3 regions of the Mesorhizobium sp. M0633 genome follow, and region 2 is predicted to be linked to each of the others. Evidence: predicted binding sites of a transcription regulator. Region 2 holds the regulator's gene; each other region holds the start of a gene.
The links. Region 2 encodes HrcA, which represses chaperone genes, less so after heat shock. Its sites were predicted from a motif close to GTTAGCACTCNCNNNNNGNGAGTGCTAAC; they were not measured.

Region 1 (3,248 bases), on a different contig from region 2:
GGCGCCGTCGATGATCGTCGTCGTATCCTTCTCGATGAGCACGCGCTTAGCCCGCCCGAGCATGTCGATCGTGACGTTCTCGAGTTTGATGCCGAGATCCTCGGAAATCATCTGGCCGGCGGTGAGCACGGCAATGTCTTCCAGCATCGCCTTGCGCCGGTCACCGAAGCCTGGCGCCTTGACGGCTGCGACCTTGAGGCCGCCGCGCAGCTTGTTGACGACCAGCGTTGCTAGCGCCTCGCCTTCGACGTCTTCCGAGATGATCAGCAGCGGCTTACCGCTTTGCACCACAGCTTCGAGGATCGGCAGCAACGCCTGCAAATTGCCGAGCTTCTTCTCATGGATGAGAACGTAAGGGTCCTCCAGCTCCGCGCGCATCTTCTCGGCATCGGTGACGAAATAGGGCGAGAGATAGCCACGGTCGAACTGCATGCCTTCGACGACATCGAGTTCGGTTTCGGCTGTCTTGGCTTCTTCGACGGTGATCACGCCCTCATTGCCGACCTTGTTCATCGCCTTGGCGATCATGGCGCCGACCGACGCGTCGCCATTGGCGGCGATCGTACCAACCTGGGCGATCTCGTCCGAAGATTTGACTTTCCTGGCCCTGGCTTGAATGTCCTTCACCACAGCAGCCACAGCAAGATCGATGCCGCGCTTGAGATCCATCGGGTTCATGCCCGCGGCAACGAATTTGGCACCTTCGCGCAGGATGGAAGCGGCCAGCACCGTGGCTGTCGTCGTGCCGTCGCCGGCGAGGTCGTTGGTCTTCGAGGCCACTTCGCGCACCATCTGGGCGCCCATGTTCTCGAACTTGTCGGCAAGCTCGATTTCCTTGGCGACGGCGACACCATCCTTGGTGATGCGCGGCGCGCCATAGGCCTTGTCGATGACGACATTGCGGCCTTTGGGGCCGAGCGTCACCTTAACGGCGTTGTTCAGAATTTCGACGCCGCGAAGCATCCGGTCGCGGGCATCGGTAGCGAATTTGATTTCCTTGGCAGACATGATTTTACGTCCAGTTCAGTCTTGAAATTGCGGGATCGGAAATCGCCCGGTCAGGCGGCTTTCTTGGCCGCTTTGATCTTCTCGACGATGCCCAAAATGTCGCTCTCCTTCATGATCAGGAGGTCCTCGCCGTCGATCTTGACCTCGGTGCCGGACCATTGGCCGAACAGGATGAGATCGCCGGCCTTGACGTCGAGCGGGATCAGCTTGCCGCTCTCGTCACGCGAGCCCGGGCCCACGGCGATCACTTCGCCTTCCTGAGGCTTTTCCTTGGCGGTGTCGGGAATAATGATCCCGCCCTTGGATTTGGTATCGCCTTCCGCGCGCCGAATGACGACGCGGTCGTGGAGTGGCCGGAATTTCATTGGGGGTTCTTTCTGCCGCCGCACATAGAGCGACTGCAACACTTAACATAGCCCCTTTGGCACTCGAATGATAGGAGTGCCAAATTTTTAATTCCTCAAACCGAAAATATTTGAAATGAAATCAGTCGTTTTTACCGGCGCTTTTGGCCGTCCGAAAGGCGGAGCCATAAGCAATTTTATTGTAATTCATCCCTCTTAATTTTGCCGACAACAGACTATATTAATCCGCAATTACGAGACAAACTTATCGAGCCTTGATTGAATGTGCATCGAGAGATATATACAGTTCGCGAAAATTTGGCACGATTTGGCTTTCCCGGTCCCGATCGACATAGGTCCGCGACCTTCGACCCACCATGAAGCACCGAATTTTCGACAGCGAATGTATAGCGCTTATCCGGCGCGCATGTCGCTCTGTTCGAGCCTTTGAACCACGGCGCTGACCACGGATGTACTGGCAGCATTGGGATCTTTCCGGTTCGGATGGAAAAGATGCAGGAGGGGCGTCGGCGTGCTCCTGCGGAAAGCCGCACCCCCTCATGCAACGCAGCCTCCCCGCGTGGGGAGCGCTTGCCCGCGCTACGGCGGCGGCTTTCCATGCGAGCCGCTTCAAAAATGATGCTGCGAAACGGCTCCGGCTTTATCCGACGAACGCCTCACGCATCCGAGCGAACATGCCGGGCTGTCTCCGGGCAATCGCCGCACGGATGTGACGGGCGGCCGTTACGGCGCTCACCGTCGCGCCGAAATGACAATAGCAGATGATCTCATGCAATTGCCTGTCGGTCAGTTCGAAGAACCGCTTCGCTTCGCCGTAGTTGTCGCTTTCCAACCCGGCGGCGCGGAGGACAGGATCCTCGAAAGCGACTGAGATCGGCGAGCCGTCGCCGCGCATGGCCCCGCGTGATCTAACCGGCTGATACTCGGTTTGGTGTAGCGTCGAGAGTCGCCGGTCAGGGTTCCGTTCAAGGAGCTCCGCCCAGCGTTCAAGACGTTCGCTGCGCGACATGGCCTGGCGCAGGTAGTCCTGATCGATCTCGGCGACGATCTGCAGTTGCTCAACCGTCTGGTGCTTCATTTTAGCCTCCTATTCGGACGATAGTTGGCCCACCCATATCCTTCTTATACCTGCGGCCAGCGTGACTCCGACCGATCGTGAAGTCCAATCACGATGATGCTGGGAGGGCTTCCCCCCACAAAAATGCGGAGGCTTCGCAAAGATCCGGCCATTAATTTGGCGAACGCGGTCAAATGCGCGGCTGTTCGACGATGTCGGTCTGGAGTCCGTGCCGATCGAGGTGATCGACGGCAGAGTCTGTGCTGGAGTAGCCCGGCTCCATCGCTGGCCGGGCAGCGGGATCAAGCGAGTGGCAGTTTAGCTTCGAAACCGCCGTAATTCTGAACGCGCACAATGCGAAGAGACGCAAGGCCGCGAGCCTGCAACAGACGTTCGCTACGCGGTTCTTGACGGCTTGAGGTATGTTCAACCTTGGCGCTGACTTTTCCGAACCGAAGCCGCAGCTACGACGAGGCCGGACAATACCTCCATTTTCTCGGCTACGATGGCATGTTTGAAATGCCGTTCTTGATTGAGATTGAAGCGCTCGCGAACGCAAAACCGGAAGCAGCCACAGCCGAAGCGGGTTATTTGGCGACCTTCGATGCATCAAGGGACTCCATTCGTGATGTCGCGCGGAAAGCTTCCTCCCACGGCCGCAAGAACGTGTACCAGCCCAGAAGACCTCGACGCTTCGAACGGCGGACGAGCAAAGCGTTCCCCGTAAGGGATCGGCTTATCCCTGCGACCGCGGAGTTGTGCGGTTTCGACATGGTTGGCGACTACGTCCTTGTCCCCGTCGATTAGAGGATTATCCT
Region 2 (3,248 bases):
AGCCCCTTGGCGAAGATCGCTTTCTCGATGGGCTTGGCGCTGCCCTCGGCGAGACGATAGACGCGTATTTGGTCGGCATGGCTGTTGGCAACAAACAGGTCGCCATTCGGAGCGACGCGCACGACACGTGGATTGACGATGCCGGATGCGATCATTTCAGCCGAAAAGCCCGACGGCAATTCTGGCTTGGCGCTCTCGGGCCGTTCCGCCACGCCGGCGCCGTTCGAAGCGGATTGGGCGGGGTCGGCTGCCGGCATGTCTCGCGGCCCAATCAGGCGTCTGACGCCAGGCCTGTCGGCGTGCCAATCGCCAAACGCGGCTTCGCCTTTGAGCACATTCTGGTCCGCCTGCTGGGCGGCTGCCGGTGTCGCAACAAGGAGGGCAGCGGCAACGGCCGCAAAGCCGCCAGATCGGATCATCAACGTCCTCCGGGATTCGCCTCGAACAGGGCAAACGGCATCAGGTATTGATCGTTCCAAGCGGCCGTCCAGCACACGAGGATTTGAAGCCGAACCCGTTCAGTTGCCCGAGGCGTAAAAGTCGTCGTCGAGGCGCTTTTCCAGCGCGACCAGATCGGCCGGCAGCGGCAAACCCATCGCCCGCATCTCTTGCAGCTTCTCGCGCAACTGCTCTTGCACCTCGTGCTGATCCTCTGGTTGGTTGATCATTTCTTCGAGCAGCAGACTGATCTGGGCCTTGAACGATTCCAGCGCCATTCTTTTCTCCTCCTTGCGGCAGGCCCGCGGCGGCTCCTAGCTCAGCATGCGCGAAATCAGCTGCGCGGTATAGTCGACCATCGGTACTATGCGCGCATAATTCAGCCGCGTCGGCCCGATGACGCCGAGCGCACCGACGACGCGCGCGTCCTTGTCGCGATAGGGTGCCACCACCAGCGAGGAGCCAGACAGCGAAAACAGCTTGTTTTCCGAACCGATGAATATGCGCACGCCTGGGCCTGCCTCGGCGAGGTCGAGAAGCTGGATCAGCCCATCCTGCGTCTCCAGATCCTCAAACAGATGCCGCAGCAATTCTATGTCGGCCTGGGCAGTGACGTTTTCCAGGAGATTGGCGCGGCCGCGCACGATAAGCCGCCCAGGCACGCCGCTTTCAGCGCCTGCCCAGACCGCCAGGCCCTTCTCGACCAGATCCTGCGACAGCGTGTCGAGGGCTGCCCTGGTCTCTTCCTTGATGCGGGCGATCTCGACCCGCGCCTCGGCCAGGGTGCGACCGCGGATATGGGCGTTGAGGAAGTTGGAGGCTTCGTGCAATTGCGAGATGGTGATGCCGGCGGGCAGATCGATGACGCGATTTTCGACGTCGCCGTTCTGCGAGACCAGCACGGCCAGCGCCTTGGTCGGCTCTAGCTGGATGAATTCGATGTGCTTAAGCGCCACCTCATTCTTGGCGGCGAGCACGAGGCCGGCGCCGCGCGACATGCCGGACAGCATCTGGCTGGCCTCGGTCAGCATATGCTCCAGCGTCGCGCCCGAGCCGGAGGCGCGCACCTGGGCCTCGATGGTGCGGCGCTCCTCGTCGGAGAGGTCACCAAGTTCCATGAAAGCATCGACGAAGAAGCGCAGGCCTGCCTGGGTCGGCAGCCGGCCAGCCGAAATGTGCGGCGCATAGATCAGGCCGAGATGCTCAAGGTCGCTCATCACGTTGCGGATGGTGGCCGGCGACAGCGACGACGGCAGGATGCGCGACAGGCTGCGCGAACCGACCGGCTCGCCATCCCTCAAATAGGAATCGACGATGCGCCGGAAGATGTCGCGCGAACGCATGTCGAGCGATTGAAGCGCGGGCGATTGCAGCGCGTGCGACGGGAGCACGTGCGACTGCAAACCGGGATCGACTGCCTTTGTCATTTCGAGCCAAAAACCTCCGCCCCGAAGATATAGACTTCCGCGGTGTCGGCGCAACCGGTCCATTTTCCTTTGCGCCTCACGCCCCGTGCGGCTACAAGCCGGCCAAGATTCCCCGGCCAAGATTCCGAAGAAAGAAAGAAGCCTGAATGCGCCCTTCCAAACGCCAATTCGACGAAATGCGCCCCATCTCCTTCGAGCGCGGCGTCTCCAAGCATGCGGAAGGCTCGTGCCTGGTGAAGTTCGGCGACACGCATGTGCTGTGTACGGCCAGCCTGGAGGAAAAGGTGCCGGGCTGGATGCGCAACTCCGGCAAGGGCTGGGTGACGGCGGAATACGGCATGCTGCCGCGTTCGACCGGCGAGCGCATGCGCCGCGAGGCTTCGGCCGGCAAACAAGGCGGCCGCACGCTGGAAATCCAGCGGCTGATCGGCCGCTCCCTGCGCGCCGTGGTCGATCTGCAGGCGCTCGGCGAGCAGCAGATCACCGTCGACTGCGACGTGATCCAGGCCGACGGCGGCACGCGCACCGCTTCGATCACCGGCGGCTGGGTGGCGCTCTACGACTGCCTGCGCTGGATGGAAACCCGCCAGATGGCGAGCCTGGGCAAGGTGCTGAAGGATCACGTTGCGGCGATCTCCTGCGGCATCCATGATGGCCAGCCGGTCATCGACCTCGACTATATCGAGGATTCCTCGGCCGGCACCGACGCCAATTTCGTCATGACCGGCAAGGGCGGCATCGTCGAGATCCAAGGCACGGCCGAGGGCGAGCCGTTCTCGGAAGAGCAGTTCGCGGCGCTGATGGGGCTCGCCAAGAAAGGTATTCAGCGCCTGGTCAGCTTGCAGCAAATGGCGGTGGCTTAGCTGCGGTCAATATTGATGAGATTGGCGATCCTGTGACCCCTTCTGCAATCCTGGAATCAGCACTCTACGTGACGGACCTTGCTGCCGCGGAACGGTTCTATTCGGGCGTGCTCGGGCTCGATCTGCTCGGCAAGGTCGATGGCAGGCATCTCTTCTTCCGCTGCGGCGACAGCGTGCTGCTTATGTTCAATGCCGAGGCGACCAAAGTGCCGCCGCCGGCCGACGCCAAGCTCAAAGTACCGCCGCATGGCGCGGTCGGCCAGGGCCATCTTTGCTTCGCCGCAAGCGCGGATGAAATCCCACGCTGGAAAGCGCATCTTGAGGCGAAGAAAATTGCCATCGAAAGCGAGTTCGAATGGCCGCAGGGCGGCCGCTCGATCTATATTCGCGACCCGTCGGGCAATTCGATCGAATTCGCCGAGCCAAGAATCTGGGGCATCTGATGCATTCGCCAACTGTCCATTCGCTTGACGGGCATAAGATCGTCGTCGCCAGCCATAATGCCGGTAAATTGCGGGAA
Region 3 (3,248 bases), on a different contig from region 2:
GCCGGTGGCCGAGCGGATCGCGGCCTTGAGCGAGAGACAGGCCGCCGGGTTTCGACGCTTTCGCGACAACAGCTTCTTCACCGACTGCCGGGCGACCGGCACGATCGCGGCGCTCGACCTGCGAACCGGTTCCGCAGGTTATCTCGCCGAGATCGGACCGAAACTGCGCGCTTTCTTCCTCGAGCGAGGGCTACTTGTGCGCCCGCTCGGCAATGTCCTCTACTTTCTGCCACCCTATTGCATCACCGGCGACGAGCTCGAGCGACTCTATGACGCCATTGAGGAGGCGGGCGAACGCTTCGGGTCCAGGCCATGAGCAAGTCGTCGCGCATTCTCGGATTTGGCCATCATGCGCCTGGGCGAAAGGTGGCGAATGCCGAAATCGAGAGCAATCTCGGTCTTGATCCAGGCTGGATCGAAAGGCGTACCGGGATACGGTCGCGCTTCTGGGCAACCGACGAAGACACGCTGTCTGGTCTTGCTGCGCAGGCCGGCGACATGGCGCTGGCGAACGCCGGCATTGCGCGCCACGACATCGGTCTGCTGCTGCTTGCCACCTCGACGCCCGACCATCTTCTGCCGCCCAGCGCGCCGCTGGTCGCACACAAGCTTGGCCTTGGCCGCGCAGGCGCGGTGGATCTGACCGGCGCCTGCGCCGGCTTCATCTACGCGCTCATGTTCGCGGACGGATTTACCCGTCTGCACGGCAAAGCGAGCCTTGTTATCGCCGCCAACATCCTCAGCCGCCGCATCAATCCAGCCGAGCGCGCAAGCTCGGTCCTGTTTGCCGATGCCGCCGGCGCCCTGGTGATCGGTCAGTGCGATGATGCTGATCGGGGCATTCTCGGTGCCTCGGTGGATTCGGACGGCTCGCGATACGGGCTGATCCAGATTCCCGCAGGAGGAAGCAACAAGCCGTTCCACGGTGACCTCGATCTCGCGCAAACCCGAATGAGGATGACGGACGGCCGCGAAGTGTTCGCAATGGCCGTGGAGATGATGACCGATTGCTCGACAAGCGCTCTAGCCGCTGCCGGAGTGCGGCCACACGATCTCGGCCGGTTCGTGCCGCATCAGGCCAATACTCGGATTTTCGACGCGGTCGGGAGGAACCTCGGCATCGCGGACCAAGCAATTGTCAAGACGATTGCCGAATACGGCAACTCTTCGGCCGCGACGATCCCGCTGTCGCTCTCGCTCGCCAACCAGACGGAGCCATTCCAGCCTGGAGAGAAAATCCTTCTGTCGGCGGCGGGTGCGGGTCTCAGCGGCGGCGCTCTCGTGGTTGGAATCTAGCCGGCCGGCTCACGCGCGCAGGACTGGTCATGAATGGCGATAGGGCAACAGAACCAATGCCAAAATGGCCTTCTGAAGCTCGACATGACCGAGCTGACGCAGCACGACCCCGTGCGAGCCTCTGGATGAGATCAAATGCATCACCCGTTGCATCATTCGTGCCATCTGAATAAAGCTCAAATACAAAGGGTGAGCCGCCCCATATATGTCTGATACCCGACATTGTTCACATAAAAGGCTCGATGCTTACACGCTCTTTACTCTCTTCTCTTTGCTGCCTTCTCTTTTCTCTTTGCTCTTTGCTCTTCCGTCTTGACTAGCAGGAGCCTGCGGCTTATCTCATTGCCGCGTTAGCACTCGCTTCGGCTGAGTGCTAGGCATGCTCCGGCAACGGAGCACCGTTCAACATCCGCACCAAGGAAATCCAAAAATGGCAAAGTCGAATTTCCGGCCGCTGCATGACCGCGTGGTCGTACGCCGGGTCGAATCCGAATCCAAGACCGCGGGCGGGATCATCATCCCCGATACGGCTAAGGAAAAGCCGCAGGAAGGCGAGATCATCGCCGTCGGTTCCGGCGCCCGCGACGAAGCCGGCAAGCTGGTCCCGCTGGACGTCAAGGCCGGCGACCGCATCCTGTTCGGCAAGTGGTCGGGCACCGAAGTCAAGCTCAATGGCGAAGACCTTCTGATCATGAAGGAATCCGACATTATGGGCATCATCGGCTGAATATCGGCCTCACCCTCATTTAAATCTTCGGGCTTAATCCAAGCCCCTGCCAGGAGCTAAAAAATGGCTGCCAAAGACGTAAAATTCTCCCGCGACGCCCGCGAGCGCATGCTTCACGGCATCAACATCCTCGCCGACGCGGTGAAGGTGACCCTCGGTCCCAAGGGCCGCAACGTCGTCATCGACAAGTCGTTCGGCGCACCGCGCATCACCAAGGACGGCGTCACCGTCGCCAAGGAAATCGAACTTTCCGACAAGTTCGAAAACATGGGCGCGCAGATGATCCGCGAAGTTGCTTCGAAGACCAACGACATCGCCGGTGATGGCACCACGACCGCGACCGTTCTGGCGCAGTCGATCGTCCAGGAAGGTAACAAGGCGGTTGCCGCCGGCATGAACCCGATGGACCTGAAGCGCGGCATCGACCTGGCCGTGACCGAAGTCGTCGCGGCTCTCGGCAACGCTGCCAAGAAGATCAAGACCTCCGAGGAAGTTGCCCAGGTCGGCACGATCGCCGGCAATGGCGATGCTTCGGTCGGCTCGATGATCGCTGAAGCGATGCAGAAGGTCGGCAATGAGGGCGTCATTACCGTCGAGGAGGCCAAGACCGCCGAGACCGAGCTGGAAGTCGTCGAAGGCATGCAGTTCGACCGCGGCTATCTCTCGCCCTACTTCGTCACCAACGCCGACAAGATGGTTGCCGAGCTCGAGGACGTCTACATCCTCCTGCACGAGAAGAAGCTGTCCAACCTCCAGGCGATGCTGCCGGTTCTCGAAGCCGTCGTGCAGACCTCCAAGCCGCTGCTCATCATCTCGGAAGACGTCGAAGGCGAGGCTCTGGCCACGCTGGTCGTCAACAAGCTGCGCGGTGGCCTGAAGATCGCCGCCGTCAAGGCGCCGGGCTTCGGTGATCGCCGCAAGGCCATGCTGGAAGACATCGCCATCCTCACCGGTGGCCAGGTCATTTCGGAAGACCTCGGCATCAAGCTCGAGAATGTCGGCCTCAACATGCTCGGCCGCGCCAAGAAGGTGTCGATCTCCAAGGAGAACACCACCATTGTCGACGGCGCCGGCAAGAAGGACGAGATCCAGGGCCGCGTTGCCCAGATCAAGCAGCAGATCGAAGAGACCACGTCGGACTACGACAAGGAGAAGCTGCAGGAACGTCTGGCGAAGCTCGCGGGCGGCGTCGCGGTGATCCGCGTCGGCGGCGCGACGGAAGTCG

Region 1: the regulator HrcA is predicted to act here: its motif matches at 1,429-1,457, upstream of NKI47_RS03685 (co-chaperone GroES).
Region 3: the regulator HrcA is predicted to act here: its motif matches at 1,646-1,674, upstream of groES (co-chaperone GroES).

What each region holds. Positions count from the first base shown of each region.
Region 1 covers NZ_JAMYQC010000003.1:23,562-26,809, reverse strand. The annotation lists gene groL (chaperonin GroEL) at 1-1,008, opposite strand, end outside; gene NKI47_RS03685 (co-chaperone GroES) at 1,059-1,373, opposite strand; gene NKI47_RS03680 (hypothetical protein) at 2,014-2,451, opposite strand; gene NKI47_RS03675 (DUF1488 family protein) at 2,863-3,237, shown strand.
Region 2 covers NZ_JAMYQC010000014.1:48,695-51,942, forward strand. The annotation lists gene NKI47_RS16715 (PQQ-dependent sugar dehydrogenase) at 1-419, opposite strand, end outside; gene NKI47_RS16720 (hypothetical protein) at 519-716, opposite strand; gene hrcA (heat-inducible transcriptional repressor HrcA) at 753-1,865, opposite strand; gene rph (ribonuclease PH) at 2,012-2,728, shown strand; gene NKI47_RS16735 (VOC family protein) at 2,761-3,171, shown strand; gene rdgB (RdgB/HAM1 family non-canonical purine NTP pyrophosphatase) at 3,171-3,248, shown strand, end outside.
Region 3 covers NZ_JAMYQC010000043.1:35-3,282, forward strand. The annotation lists partial or broken gene NKI47_RS30450 (aminotransferase class III-fold pyridoxal phosphate-dependent enzyme) at 1-316, shown strand, start outside; gene bioZ (3-oxopimeloyl-[acyl-carrier-protein] synthase BioZ) at 313-1,296, shown strand; gene groES (co-chaperone GroES) at 1,727-2,023, shown strand; gene groL (chaperonin GroEL) at 2,087-3,248, shown strand, end outside.